3 regions of the Variovorax sp. GW822-FHT04A09 genome follow, and region 2 is predicted to be linked to each of the others. Evidence: predicted binding sites of a transcription regulator. Region 2 holds the regulator's gene; each other region holds the start of a gene.
The links. The regulator LexA, encoded in region 2, represses DNA repair genes until DNA is damaged. The targets are predictions, from matches to a motif close to ACTGTATNNNNATACAGT.

Region 1 (4,539 bases), on a different contig from region 2:
GGAGCAGGCGCCGTGGTTCACCATCGCGCATGCGGTGCAGCTGAAGCCGGTGCGCAAGGAGGTCGTCGACTTCAAATTGAGCCCGTTCGGCCGCCACACGTTCTACGGCGTGGACATCAAGTAAGCCATGGTCGCTGCGCCCATCGCCATCGTCGCGGCCATGCACGAGGAGCTCAGTGCGCTCCTCGCGCGCATGCCCGACGAGCAGCGCGTGCGCGTGGCTGGCCGCGACTTCTGGGTCGGCCACCTGCAGGGCCAGCCCGTGGTCGCGGTGCTGTCGCGCATCGGCAAGGTCGCGGCGGCGGTCACGGCCACGGTGCTGCTCGAGCGCTTCGGCGTGCGGGCGATCGTGTTCACCGGCGTGGCGGGCGGACTGGCGCCGGGCGTGAACGTCGGTGACGTGGTCGTGGCGACCGAGCTGCTGCAGCACGACATGGACGCCTCGCCGATCTTTCCGAAGTACGAGGTGCCGCTGATGGGGCGTTCGCGCTTCGCGGCCGATGCGGCCATCGGCGATGCGCTGGCGGCGGTGGCCGAGGGCACGCTGCGCGATCCGGTGGGCCTGGTGGGGCAGAAGGCGGTCGATGAATTCCATCTGCGTGCACCGAGGGTGCATCGCGGCCTGCTGATCAGCGGCGACCGCTTCGTGTCGACCACCGCGGAGTGCGGGGCCCTGCAGCGTTCGCTGCCCGACGCACTCGCCGTCGAGATGGAAGGCGCTGCGATGGCGCAGGCTTGCCACGACTACGGCGTGCCCTTCGGGGCGCTGCGGACCATCTCGGACCGCGCCGACGATGCCGCGCACGGCGACTTCACGCGCTTCGTGGCCGAGGTGGCGAGCCGCTACAGCCTCGCGCTCGTCGACGCCTGGCTCGCCTCCCTGCCGCGCCGCGGCCTGAAGAACCCGCCTACGGCGCGAGCCGGCGCAGCTGCGGCAGGTCGCGCAGCAGCGGCGGGATCGACAGCGCCAGCAGCAGCGCGGCCAGCGGCACGACGCAGATAAAGCCCACGTGCTTGAAGCCCAGCGCGCCCACGGCGCCGCCGAGCACGAACATGCCGACCAGCCCGCCGCAGCGGCGCAGTCGGCTGCGGTCGTGGCGCACCGGCAGCGGCGTGGACGGCGCGCGCCGGTTCCAGTAGAGCATCTTGCCCAGCTCGATCCCCACGTCGGTGATGTTGCCGGTCATGTGGGTGGTGCGGGTGCTGCCGCCCGAGGTCTTCGACGCCACGGCGTTCTGCAGGCCCATGATGAACGACAGCAGCAGCACCGTGAGCGGCACAGCGAACGGCGTGGCCCAGGTCAGCGTGATGGCGCCGGCGAGCCCGAACGGGAACATCAGCGCGGCCTCCAGCAGCAGCGGCAGCGCGTACACGCCATGCAGCCGGTGCTGCCGCGCCCAGTTCACCAGCACCGCGCAGACCGCGGCGCCGCTCACGAACGCCAGGATCGCGCCCAGCGCGTTCAGCAGCAGCGTGAGGTTGCCCAGCACCATGCCGTCCGCCAGCTGCGAGGCGAAGCCGGTCATGTGCGAGGTGTACATGTGCAGCACGAGGAAGCCGCCCGCATTGATGGCGCCGGCGTTGAAGGCCAGCAGCAGTCCGAGCGCGGTGTTCGTCGACGGCGCGCGGTGGCGGTTGGTGAGGAAACGAAGTCTGCGCACGGGGCTCTCCAGGTCAGCTGCCTGCCGACAGCCACTCTAGCACCCAGTGTGAAGAGCTACTTGAGCCAGCCGCGCCGGCGGAAGTACCACATCGGCACCAGCGCGCTCGCGGCCATCAGCGCGATGGCGTAGGGGTAGCCCATGGCCCAGTCGAGCTCGGGCATGAACTTGAAGTTCATGCCGTAGATGCTCGCGATCAGCGTGGGCGGCAGCAGCGCGACGCTGGCCACCGAGAAGATCTTGATGGTCTTGTTCTGGTTGATGTTGATGAAACCGACGGTCGCATCCATCAGGAAGTTGATCTTGTCGAAGAGGAAGGCCGTGTGGTTGTCCAGCGACTCGATGTCGCGCAGGATCTGCCGCGCCTCCTCGAACTGCTCGGCGTTGAGCATCTTGCTGCGCATCATGAAGCTCACGGCGCGGCGCGTGTCCATCACGTTGCGACGGATGCGGCCGTTCAAGTCTTCCTGGCGCGCGATGGCGCCGAGCACCTCGCCGGCCAGCTCGTCGCTGACGTTGCCCGACAGCACCTTCTTGCCCGCCACCTCGAGCTCGTCGTAGATGTTCTCCAGCGTGTCGGCCGAGTACTCGGCGTCGGCGTCGAAGAGCTTGAGCATCACTTCCTTGGCGTCTTCGATCAGCCCCGGCGCGCGGCGTGCGCGCATGCGCAGCAGGCGGAACACGGGCACGTCTTCGTCGTGGATCGAGAACAGCACGCCGCGGCTGCGCAGGTCGGTGTTGTGCTGGTTCAGGATGAAGGCGACGCGCACCGTGCGCGGGTCTTCGTCGTCGTCGATCAAGAAGTCGGAGCGGATGTGCAGTTCGCCGTTGTCTTCCTCGTAGAAGCGGGCCGATTCCTCGATGTCCTCGTCCATCGCGTCTTCGGGAATCGAGAGGCCGTAGTACTGCTTGATCCAGCGCTTTTCCTCGAGCGTGGGCGACTCGAGGTCGACCCAGATCGGCTGGAACTTGGAGAGCTCTTCGAGCGACTCGATCTCTTCCTGGACGAGGCGGCCGTTGGCGAGCGTAAAGATGTTGAGCATGGGCTCACTCCCGGGGGTGACTGAACGATGGGCGAGGGCGGGGCGCTTTCAATTCCCGCGAACCCGGCGTCAGTACATCACGCGCAGCGTCGCCAGGGAGTTGAAAGCTGCCGAGACGGGGCGGTTTCCATGGGGAGTCTCCGGTTGCAGCGAGGCGCGATTATGTCACCGGCCACAGGGCGACAAGGCACTCGAACTGGACGGACATACAGTAAAGTCGTGCCCATGCAGACCCCTGCGTCCCACGTTCTTTCCACCCCCCCGAAGACGCAAGCCGAGCGCCTGGCCGCGGCGCTCGCCGCGCTCAACGACGACCAGCGCGCGGCGGTCGAGCACGGCGTGGGCGCGGCGGTCGGCGCCGACCACCGGCCGCTGCTCGTGATCGCCGGTGCCGGTTCGGGCAAGACCAGCACGCTGGCGCACCGCGTGGCGCACCTGATCGCGGACGGGGTCGATCCGCAGCGCCTGCTGCTGCTCACCTTCTCGCGCCGCGCCGCGCAGGAAATGGAGCGCCGCGCGGGCCAGGTGCTGGCGCGCGTGCTGGGCCTGAAGTCGGAGCGCCCGCCCGCGCTGCCCTGGGCTGGCACCTTCCACGGCATCGGCGCGCGGCTGCTGCGCGAATACGCCGCGCAGATCGGGCTGGACGAGAACTTCACCATCCACGACCGCGGCGACGCCGAAGACCTCATGGGGCTGGTGCGGCACGAGCTGGGCCTGTCGTCCACGGTCAACCGCTTCCCGCGCAAGGGCACCTGCCTGTCGATCTACTCGCGCTGCGTGAACACGCGCGCGCCGCTGGCCGTTGTGCTGAAAGACAGCTTTCCCTGGTGCGCCGAGTGGGAGGCGCAGCTCAAGACGCTATTCGGCGCCTACGTCGAGGCCAAGCAGCAGCAGAACGTGCTCGACTACGACGATCTGCTGCTCTACTGGGCCGAGATGGTCGCCGAGCCCGCGCTGGCCGCGCACGTCGGCGCGCGCTTCGACCACGTGCTGGTCGACGAGTACCAGGACACCAACCTGCTGCAGGCCGAGATCCTGCGTGCGATGAAGCCCGACGGGCGCGGCGTGACGGTGGTGGGCGACGACGCGCAGTCGATCTACTCGTTCCGCGGCGCCACGGTGCGCAACATCCTCGACTTTCCCTCGCAGTTCTCGCAGGCCGCGCGCATCGTCACGCTGGAGCGCAACTACCGCTCGACGCAGCCGATCCTCGACGTGTCGAACCGCGTCATCGCGCAGGCCGCCGAGCGGCACGCCAAGACGCTGTGGACCGACAAGCCCTCGGCCGGCAAGCCGGTGCTGGTGCTCGTGCCCGACGAGGCCGGGCAGGCGCGCTGGGTGGCCGACAAGATCCTGTCGCATCGCGAGGGCGGGCTGGCGCTGAAGTCGCAGGCGGTGCTGTTTCGCACCTCGTCGCACAGCGCGGCGCTCGAACTGGAGCTGGCGCGGCGCAACATCCCGTTCGTGAAGTTCGGCGGGCTCAAGTTCCTCGAGGCCTCGCACGTGAAGGACCTGCTCGCCGTGCTGCGTTTCGCGCAGAACCCGCGCGGGCGCATGGCGGGTTTCCGGGTCACGCAGCTCATTCCCGGCGTGGGGCCGGCCACAGGCACGCGCCTGCTCGACGCGATGGACCAGGCGGGCGACCCGGCCGCGGCGGTGCGCGACTTCGTGCCGCCGTCGGCCGCGCGCGAGCAGTGGGCCGACTTCGCCCAGGCCTATGCCGCCTTGCGCGCGCCGTCGCTGCAGTGGCCGGCCGATGTGGAGGTGGCCATGCAGTGGTACCAGCCGCACCTGGAGCGGCTGTACGAAGACACCTCGGGCGTGCGCCGTGCCGA
Region 2 (4,539 bases):
TATTTTGCTGGGCGCGCCCGGGGCAGGCAAAGGCACGCAAGCGACCTTCATCTGCCAGAAATACGGCATTCCCCAAATTTCGACCGGCGACATGTTGCGCGCCGCCGTCAAGGCAGGCACCCCCCTCGGGCTGCAGGCCAAGACGATCATGGATTCGGGTGCACTGGTCAGCGACGACCTGATCATCAACCTCGTGAAGGAACGCATCGCGCAGCCCGACTGCAACGGCGGCTTCCTGTTCGACGGCTTCCCGCGCACCATTCCTCAAGCCGACGCCATGAAGGCGGCCGGCGTCAAGCTCGACTACGTGCTTGAGATCGATGTGCCCTTCGGCGACATCATCGAACGCATGAGCGGTCGCCGCTCGCACCCGGCATCGGGCCGCACCTACCACGTCAAGTTCAATCCGCCGAAGGTGGAAGGCAAGGACGACGTGACCGGTGAAGAGCTGATCCAGCGCGAAGACGACAAGGAAGAGACCGTGCGCAAGCGGCTCGACGTCTACAGCCAGCAGACCCGTCCGCTGGTCGACTACTACTCGGCCTGGGCCAAGGCCGATCCGGCCGCCGCGCCGAAGTACCGCGCCATCCAGGGCGTAGGCACGGTCGACGAGATCACGCAGCGCGCGCTTGCCGCACTGAACAGCTGATTCGACAGCGGCTGATCCGTCAGCCCCTCAGCCGCCCTCCGACTCAGGCAGGGCGGCCACTCCCAACAGTTCCAGCACCAGCGCGACCCGCGCCTTCACCGGCGTGAGTGCGCCCGCATCCCGCAGCCCGTCACCGGGTTTCGGCAGGATGCGTCCGTTCGCACAGCGCGTGGCGCGCAACACCGACACGCCGCCATCCTGAGCCTTCAGCGCTGCAGCTTCCAGCGCGTGGTGCATGGTGCCGTTGCCGGTCGTGGCCACGACCAGGCCGCGCAAGGGCTCAGCCGACGGGAGCAACAGCGCCTCCACGATCGCGCCGCTCACGCCCGCGTGGCTCATGACGATCTCGACGCGGGGCCACGGCTTCGATACCGCCTCCAGCCGCGCCGCATCGAACGGCGCTCCCTGCGGCCACGCACGCACGCGCCGCACTTCGCCCTCTTCCACGTAGCCGACCGACCCGGCATCGCCCGACGCGAAGGCATCGAGGCGGTAGGTGTGCACCTTCTGCACATCGAGCCCGCTGTGGATCGCACCCGCGCACACCACCGTCACGCCATGCGCGCCCGGCGTCGAAGCCACCACGAGCGCGTCGCGCACGTTCTGCGGACCATCAGGCGACAACGCCGTCGCCGGACGCATCGCGCACGTCAGCACCACCGGCTTGGCGGGCGCCAGCACGGCGTGCAGGAAGAAGGCGGTTTCCTCCAGCGTGTCGGTGCCGTGCGTGACCACGATGCCAGCCACATCAGGCTGCGCCAGCCAGTGTGCGCAGCGCGCGGCCAGCTGGCGCCAGGTGTCGGCGTCCATGTCCTTGCTGTCGAGCTGCGCGACCTGCTCCGCCACCAGCGTCACGCCGGCCGGCGCCTCGATGCCGCCCAGCAGGTCCGCCACCCCCACCTGCCCGGCGGTGTAGCCGATGTTGTCGCCGCTGCTGGCAGCCTTGCCGGCAATGGTGCCGCCGGTGCCCAGCACCACCACGCGGCGCGTCTCGGACGAAGAGGAATGAGTCATGGCTTGTCAACTTTTGAAAACTGGTTAAAAATACAGGTACTGGATATCTAGCCAGTGCCGCAAGGAAACCACTATGCAGTTCGCAGTGAAGCTTACCGCCCGCCAGCAGCAGATCCTGGACCTGATCCAGGCCGCCATCGCACGCACCGGTGCGCCGCCGACGCGCGCCGAAATCGCCAACGAGCTGGGCTTCAAGTCGGCCAATGCCGCCGAAGAGCACCTGCAGGCCCTGGCCCGCAAGGGCGTCATCGAACTCGTCAGCGGCACCTCGCGCGGCATCCGCCTCAAGGGCGATGCGCTGCGCTCGCTCCACGAAACGCGCCACCGCGAAGGCAACCAGTTCTCGCTCTCGCTGCCCGGCATGGCCCAGCTCGCGCTGCCGCTCATCGGCCGCGTCGCAGCGGGTTCACCCATCCTCGCGCAGGAGCACGTCGACCAGACCTACTACGTCGAGAACACGCTGTTCCAGCGCCAGCCCGACTATCTGCTCAAGGTGCGCGGCATGTCGATGCGTGACGCCGGCATCATGGACGGCGACCTGCTCGCCGTGCAGGCCACCAAGGAAGCGCGCAACGGCCAGATCGTGGTGGCACGCCTGGGCGAAGAAGTCACCGTGAAGCGCCTGAAGCGCAACAAGCAGGTGATCGAGCTGCACGCGGAGAACCCCGACTACCCGACCATCATCGTCCAGCCCGGCGAGCCCTTTGAAATCGAAGGCCTCGCGGTCGGCCTCATCCGCAACACCATGCTGATGTAGGCCCCTGGCCTGCTGCCAACGGCAGCAGCACCTCATCCGGCCGCGACAGGTGGCGGGCGTATGGCGCGAAGTCGCCATCACCCTGTCGTGGCCGATTCAAGAAATCCTGCCTGTGTTCAACCTCATACTTTTTTGGAGTTCACATGGGAATCGCCCTCCTCGCCATCGCCGACCTCTGGTCGCCCCTGCAATCGCTGGCCACCCGCTGGATGCCCGCCCGCCGCCCGTCGCATGGTGAGAGCGGCGACGCAGCGGCCGGCCTGCGCTACGTGGCCATTCGCCCGGCCTGCACGGCGCGCACCACCGGCAGCCCGACGCCGGCCACGTCGCCGTCCGCCGCCGCCACGCCCGCCCGCCCGCTGCGCGTGGTCCGCGTGGTCGACCGGCAAGGCCCGCAGCGCGGCTGTGCCAACCGGGTCGTGATCTCCGGCCGCATGGCCGACGTGTGCGCCGAACTCGACCGGCTCGCCGCGCTGGAAGCTGCGGAAACCGGGAGCGGCACGCCCCGCCCCAGCCACCTGCACTGAGAAGGTGCGAACGAACCCGCCGTGCCTGCGCGCCCCGCACGCGCATGGCGGATTCACCCCCAATGGTCTGAAACAGGCCTCCCGGGCGCCATCTGGCATGGGGTATCCAAACGTTCACACGTGCGACGTGCCGATGCTGCGAGGCACAATGGCATGCCATGAACATTGTGATCCTCGACGACTACCAGGACGCCGTGCGCAAGCTGCAGTGCGCTGCCAAGCTGGACGCTTACGCCGCCAAGGTCTACACCAACACGGTCAAGGGCATCGGCCAACTGTCGGTTCGCCTCAAGGATGCGGACGTCATCGTGCTCATCCGCGAGCGCAGCCAGATCTCCCGCCAGCTGATCGAGAAGCTGCCCAAGCTCAAGCTGATTTCCCAGACCGGTCGCGTCGGTGGCCACATCGACGTCACCGCCTGCACCGAACGCGGCGTGGCGGTGGCCGAAGGCTCGGGCTCGCCGCAGGCGCCCGCCGAACTCACCTGGGCGCTGATCATGGCGGCCATGCGCCGCCTGCCGCAGTACATCAGCAACCTCAAGCACGGGGCCTGGCAGCAGTCGGGCCTCAAGTCGGCGTCGATGCCTCCGAATTTCGGCGTGGGCTCGGTGCTCAAGGGCAAGACGCTGTGCATCTGGGGCTACGGCCGCATCGGCCAGTTGGTGGCCCGCTATGGGCAGGCCTTCGGCATGCAGGTCGTGATCTGGGGCCGCGAGGCCAGCTGCGCCAAGGCGCGCTCCGACGGCTTCCAGGTGGCGCAGAACCGCCACGAATTCTTTGCCGCCGCCGACGTGCTGTCGGTGCACCTGCGGCTCAACGAGGACACCCAGGGCCTCGTCAAGCTCGAAGACCTCTCGCGCATGAAGCCGACGGCGCTGTTCGTCAACACCTCGCGCGCCGAGCTGGTCGAGGCCGATGCCCTGCTGGCCGCGCTCAACCGCGGCCGCCCCGGGCTGGCGGCCATCGACGTGTTCGAGAGCGAACCGCCGCTGCAGGGCCATGCGCTGCTGCGCCTCGAAAACTGCATCTGCACGCCGCACATCGGCTACGTCGAGCAGGAAAGTTACGAAAGCTACTTCGGCCAGGCGTTCGACAACGTCGTGAGCTTCATCAAGGGCAACCCCACGAACATCGTGAACCCCGGCGCGCTGCAGGTCCGGCGGTGAGCGCATGAGCCGGCCCGCGCCGCAGCGAGGCGCGCTCTGGGCGCTGCTGGCCGGCAATTTCGTGATCGGCACGGGCGTGATGGTCGTGCCCGGCACCCTCAATGAGATCAGCGCCTCCTTGGCCATCAAGGTCGCCACTGCAGGCCAGCTGATCAGCGCGGCCGCCTTCGTGATGTGCCTGGGCGCCCCGCTGCTGGCCGCCGCGGTCGCCGGCTGGGACCGCCGCAAGTTGCTGGCCCTCACCCTGCTCTGGTACGCCGCGTGGCACGTGGTCGCGGCGCTCGTGCCCAGCTTCGGCGCGCTGCTGCCGGTGCGCATGCTGACGGTGATCGCGCCCGCCATCTTCACGCCCCAGGCCGCGGCCTGCGCCGGCATGCTGGTGCCGCCCGAGCAGCGCGGGCGCGCCGTCACCTTCGTCTTTCTCGG
Region 3 (4,539 bases), on a different contig from region 2:
GGCAGCACGAGCGGCGTGCAGATCGGCCAGTGCACGCTCTCGGGCACTGTCGCCCTGGCGCAGCCCGGCTCGGCCAAGAACATGTACAGCCTCACGCTGAAGGCCGTGAATGCCGCCACGGCCAGCACCAACGACTGCAAGCTCACCCCCGCCGCCACCGGCAGCTATGCCGGGCCAGCCATCATCGGGCTGGTACCGGCGGGCGTGTACGACAGCAATGGCTACTTCCGCAGCCTCATGTTCCTGATCCGTTCGAACACCGGCGCCACGCTGCTCGTCAATCTGCGCAAGCAGCCCTGACGGCATTTCGCGCGGGCGGGGCACGCTCAACCGGGAATCTTCTCGAGGCAGTAGCCCAGCCCGCGCACCGTCGCGATGCGCACCGGTCCCTTCTCGATCTTCTTGCGCAGGCGGTGGATGTAGACCTCGATGGCGTTGATGCTCACCTCTTCGCCCCATTCGCACAGCCGGTCCACCAGCTGGTCCTTGCTGACCAGCCGGCCGGCGCGCTGCAGCAGCACCTCGAGCAGGCCCAGTTCGCGCGCCGACAGCTCGATCATCTTGCCGTCGATGGTCGCCACGCGGCCGGCCTGGTCGTAGACCAGCGGGCCGTGGCGGATCGCGTTGCTGGTGGCGCCCATGCCGCGCCGCGTGAGGGCGCGCACGCGCGCCTCGAGCTCCTGCAGGCTGAAGGGCTTGGCCATGTAGTCGTCGGCGCCGTGGTCCAGGCCCTTCACGCGCTCTTCCACGCTGTCGGCCGCCGTGAGCACCAGCACCGGCAGCTGCGAGCCGCGCGCGCGCAGGCGCTTGAGGATCTCGATGCCGTGCAGGCTGGGCAGCCCGAGGTCGAGGATCAGCAGGTCGAACTCGCTGTGGGTCATGAGCGCGGTGTCGGCCTGCGAGCCGTTGGCCACATGATCGACCGCCGCGCCCGAGGTGCGCAGGCTGCGCAGCAGGGCATCGGCCAGCACCTGGTCGTCTTCGGCAATCAGTATTCGCATGAGCCACCTCCGGCGGATTCAGGCGCCATGCCGGCGCAGTTCACATTTGTCTCAACGCGAGTCTAGCCCGCTGTATAGGCTTCGAGTCCGATGGTTACCACGGTGGCGATCTCGTCGCCCACGCTGGCGCGGAACTCGCGCTCGGTCTGCGTCACGGCGCGGCGGAAGGCGTCCAGCCAGGCCAGCCCGTCGGCCGTGAACAGCACGCGCCGCGCGCGCGCATCGAGCGGGTCGGGCCCGCGTGTGACCAGCCCCCAGGCCTCGCACTGGTCGACCAGCGTGCCCATGGCCTGCTTGGTCATGCCGGCGCGCTCGGCCAGCTCGGTCAGGCGCGAGCCCTCGCGCGCCAGGTGCCGCGTGATGTGGATGTGCGCCGCGCTCACCTGCGCGCGCGCCGCGAGGTTGGACAGCGCCAGCGGCACGTCGATGTCGTGCGCCATGAGCGCCAGCACGCGCTCGTCGAAACGGCGCATCGCATGGCCCAGCAGGCGGCCCAGATGGGTCTGGCGCCAGGCGTCGGGATCGGTGGGAAAGGCGGGGTCGGCCATGGCCTCAGATGGTAAGGCAAACTGACTTTAAAGTGGGTTTGCGAAACGCCATGAGCCCCTACACTACTGTTCAAGCATCCAGCCTGTGGTTAAAAGCAGATGGATGAATCCCGACACAAACCGTTGATATTCAAGGAGATTTCCACATGGACGCAGTCGTCAAGGGCGCAAGCATCTCGGTCGCCAACAGTGAAAAGGCCAAGGCCCTGCAAGCCGCGCTGGCCCAGATCGAAAAGCAGTTCGGCAAGGGCACGATCATGCGCCTGGGCGAAGGCGAGGCGCTCGAAGACATCCAGGTGGTCTCCACCGGCTCGCTGGGCCTGGACATCGCCCTGGGCGTCGGCGGCCTGCCGCGTGGCCGCGTCGTTGAAATCTACGGCCCGGAATCCTCGGGCAAGACCACGCTCACGCTGCAGGTGATCGCCTCCATGCAGAAGCAGGCCGGCACCTGCGCCTTCGTCGACGCCGAGCACGCGCTCGACGTGCAGTACGCCCAGAAGCTCGGCGTGAACCTGTCCGACCTGCTGATCAGCCAGCCGGACACCGGCGAGCAGGCGCTCGAGATCGTCGATTCGCTGGTGCGCTCGGGCGCCGTCGACCTGATCGTGGTCGACTCGGTCGCCGCGCTCACGCCCAAGGCCGAAATCGAAGGCGAAATGGGCGACTCGCTGCCCGGCCTGCAGGCCCGCCTGATGAGCCAGGCGCTGCGCAAGCTCACGGCCACGATCAAGAAGACCAACTGCATGGTCATCTTCATCAACCAGATCCGCATGAAGATCGGCGTGATGTTCGGCTCGCCCGAAACCACCACCGGCGGCAATGCGCTGAAGTTCTACGCCTCGGTGCGCCTGGACATCCGCCGCATCGGCACCATCAAGAAGGGCGACGAGGCCATCGGCAACGAAACCAAGGTGAAGGTGGTGAAGAACAAGGTCAGCCCGCCGTTCAAGACGGCCGAGTTCGACATCCTGTTCGGCGAAGGCATCAGCCGCGAGGGCGAGATCATCGACATGGGCGTGAACGCCAAGATCATCGACAAGTCGGGCGCCTGGTACGCCTACAACGGCGAGAAGATCGGCCAGGGCCGTGACAACGCCCGCGAATTCCTGCGCGAGAACCCCGACCTGTCGCGCGAGATCGAGAACAAGGTGCGCGAATCGCTGGGCATTCCGCTGCTCGCGGCCGACGCCGGCAGCGAACCCGAGAAGGCCGAGAAGCCCGCCAAGGCATCGAAGGCCGACAAGGCGGCGGAGTAAGTGAGACGAAGCGGCCTTCGCGTGTTGCGTGGGCCGCCTGAGCGACCCACCACCCCCGAATGGCCTTCAGCGCCCCCTCCCTCAAAGGCCGCGCCCTGCGCCTCCTGAGCCAGCGCGAGCATTCGCGCGCGGAGCTGGAGCGCAAGCTGGCCAGGCACGAGGAAGAGCCCGGCACGCTGGCGAAGGCGCTCGACGAGCTGGTCGCCAAGGATTTCATCAGCGAGCCGCGCGTCGTGGCCTCGGTGCTGCACCAGCGCGCCGCCCGCTCGGGCGCGCTGCGCGTGAAGCAGGAGCTGCAGGCCAAGGGCATCGCGCCCGAAGCCATCGCGCAGGCGGTGGCCGGCTTGCAGGGGACCGAAGTCGAGCGCGCCACGGCCCTGTGGCGCCGCCGCTTCGACGCGCCACCCGCCGATGCGAAGGAGCGCGCGAAACAGATGCGATTCCTGATGGCGCGCGGTTTCTCGGGCGCCGTCGTGTCCAAGGTGCTCAGGAGCGACTTCGATGACCCAAGCGACGACCCCAACGGCGAATGAAGGCGACGCGGCCCTGTCCCGCGTCATCACGCAGCGCGTGCAGTGCGAATGGCGCGACGCCTATGCGCTCGCGTCCGACCCGAAGCGGCTGCCCGACTGGGCCAGCGGTCTCGCGAAAAGCGCGCTGGTGCCGCACGGCGACCACTGGATCGTGCGCACGCCCGAAAGCGGCGAGGCCCGCATGCGCTTTGCGGCGCCCAACGACCTGGGCGTGCTCGACCACTGGGTGGCGCCCGAAGGCGTGCCCGAGGTCTACCTGCCGTTTCGCGTGATCGGCGTGGCGCCCGGCGTGTGCGAGCTGCAGTTCACGCTGCTGCGCCAGCCGCACATGGACGATGCGGCCTTTGCGCGCGACGCCGGATGGATCGCGCGCGACCTGCAGGCCCTGCGCCGCCTGCTCGAGGCGGGCTGAGCCCGGCCTGGCTTACTCGGTGGCCGTGACGTCGTCGGCCAGCGGGTTCTCGGCCTTGTACGCGGCGATGTCGCGCACGTTCTTCTGCACCGCCACCGCGCCGAACAGGCTCAGCAGGAAGGCCATGGCGTAGAAGCCCTTCTCGCTCGCGGCCAGCGAGGCGTTGAACAGGCCCACGGCCAGCAGGCCCACCGACAGCAGCAGCGAGACCCAGCACAGGCCGAAGTAGATGCCGGTGACCGAGATGCCCTCGAGCCGGTCGCGCACCGTCTTTTGCAGCGACACGGCCGAGAACAGGCCGTACATGAGGATGGTGAAGTAGTAGCCCTTCTCGTTGAGCTGCATCGCGGCATTCCACAGCCCGAGCAGGTACACGATGGCGCCGATGATCAGCGCGGCCCAGGATGCGGCGACGAATGCGCCGGTCGGTTTCTGAAACTTGACGGTTCCCATGACGATCCTCCTCGTTGTTGTGTCGCGCGATTATGGTGCGGGAAGGCGGTGGCATGATCGCCAGCGACCGGCCTCCCAGGAGGCGGCTTTCCAGAAAAACCGGAGGAACCCTTCATGTCGTCGCCACCCGCCCACCCGCAGTCCCTCGTTCGCACCGGCGCCAAGGCCGGCTTCGCCTTCGCCGGCTCGGCCATCAAGGGCGCGCTGATCGGCCTGTTCCTCGGCGGCGGCGTGTTCTTCTACTACCTGAGCCAGCTGCAGGGTCCGGGCATCCCGGCGGCGCGGGCCGGTGGCGCGGGCGCCATCCTGGCGCTGCTCATGTCGCCGCCGCTGCTG

Region 1: the regulator LexA is predicted to act here: its motif matches at 2,900-2,917, upstream of AC1RLW_RS24290 (ATP-dependent helicase).
Region 3: the regulator LexA is predicted to act here: its motif matches at 1,615-1,632, upstream of recA (recombinase RecA).

The regions. Positions count from the first base shown of each region.
Region 1 covers NZ_JBXAMV010000005.1:195,023-199,561, reverse strand. Annotated here, with positions in the region: gene AC1RLW_RS24310 (ABC transporter substrate-binding protein) at 1-124, shown strand, start outside; gene AC1RLW_RS24305 (5'-methylthioadenosine/adenosylhomocysteine nucleosidase) at 128-1,003, shown strand; gene AC1RLW_RS24300 (YoaK family protein) at 909-1,661, opposite strand; gene corA (magnesium/cobalt transporter CorA) at 1,718-2,704, opposite strand; gene AC1RLW_RS24290 (ATP-dependent helicase) at 2,930-4,539, shown strand, end outside.
Region 2 covers NZ_JBXAMV010000001.1:1,185,142-1,189,680, forward strand. Annotated here, with positions in the region: gene adk (adenylate kinase) at 1-649, shown strand, start outside; gene AC1RLW_RS05320 (asparaginase) at 677-1,663, opposite strand; gene lexA (transcriptional repressor LexA) at 1,737-2,420, shown strand; gene AC1RLW_RS05330 (hypothetical protein) at 2,564-2,947, shown strand; gene AC1RLW_RS05335 (D-2-hydroxyacid dehydrogenase family protein) at 3,106-4,113, shown strand; gene AC1RLW_RS05340 (MFS transporter) at 4,118-4,539, shown strand, end outside.
Region 3 covers NZ_JBXAMV010000004.1:291,834-296,372, forward strand. Annotated here, with positions in the region: gene AC1RLW_RS21465 (hypothetical protein) at 1-300, shown strand, start outside; gene AC1RLW_RS21470 (response regulator transcription factor) at 327-1,001, opposite strand; gene AC1RLW_RS21475 (MarR family winged helix-turn-helix transcriptional regulator) at 1,064-1,549, opposite strand; gene recA (recombinase RecA) at 1,696-2,805, shown strand; gene recX (recombination regulator RecX) at 2,865-3,338, shown strand; gene AC1RLW_RS21490 (polyketide cyclase) at 3,307-3,750, shown strand; gene yiaA (inner membrane protein YiaA) at 3,763-4,203, opposite strand; gene AC1RLW_RS21500 (hypothetical protein) at 4,318-4,539, shown strand, end outside.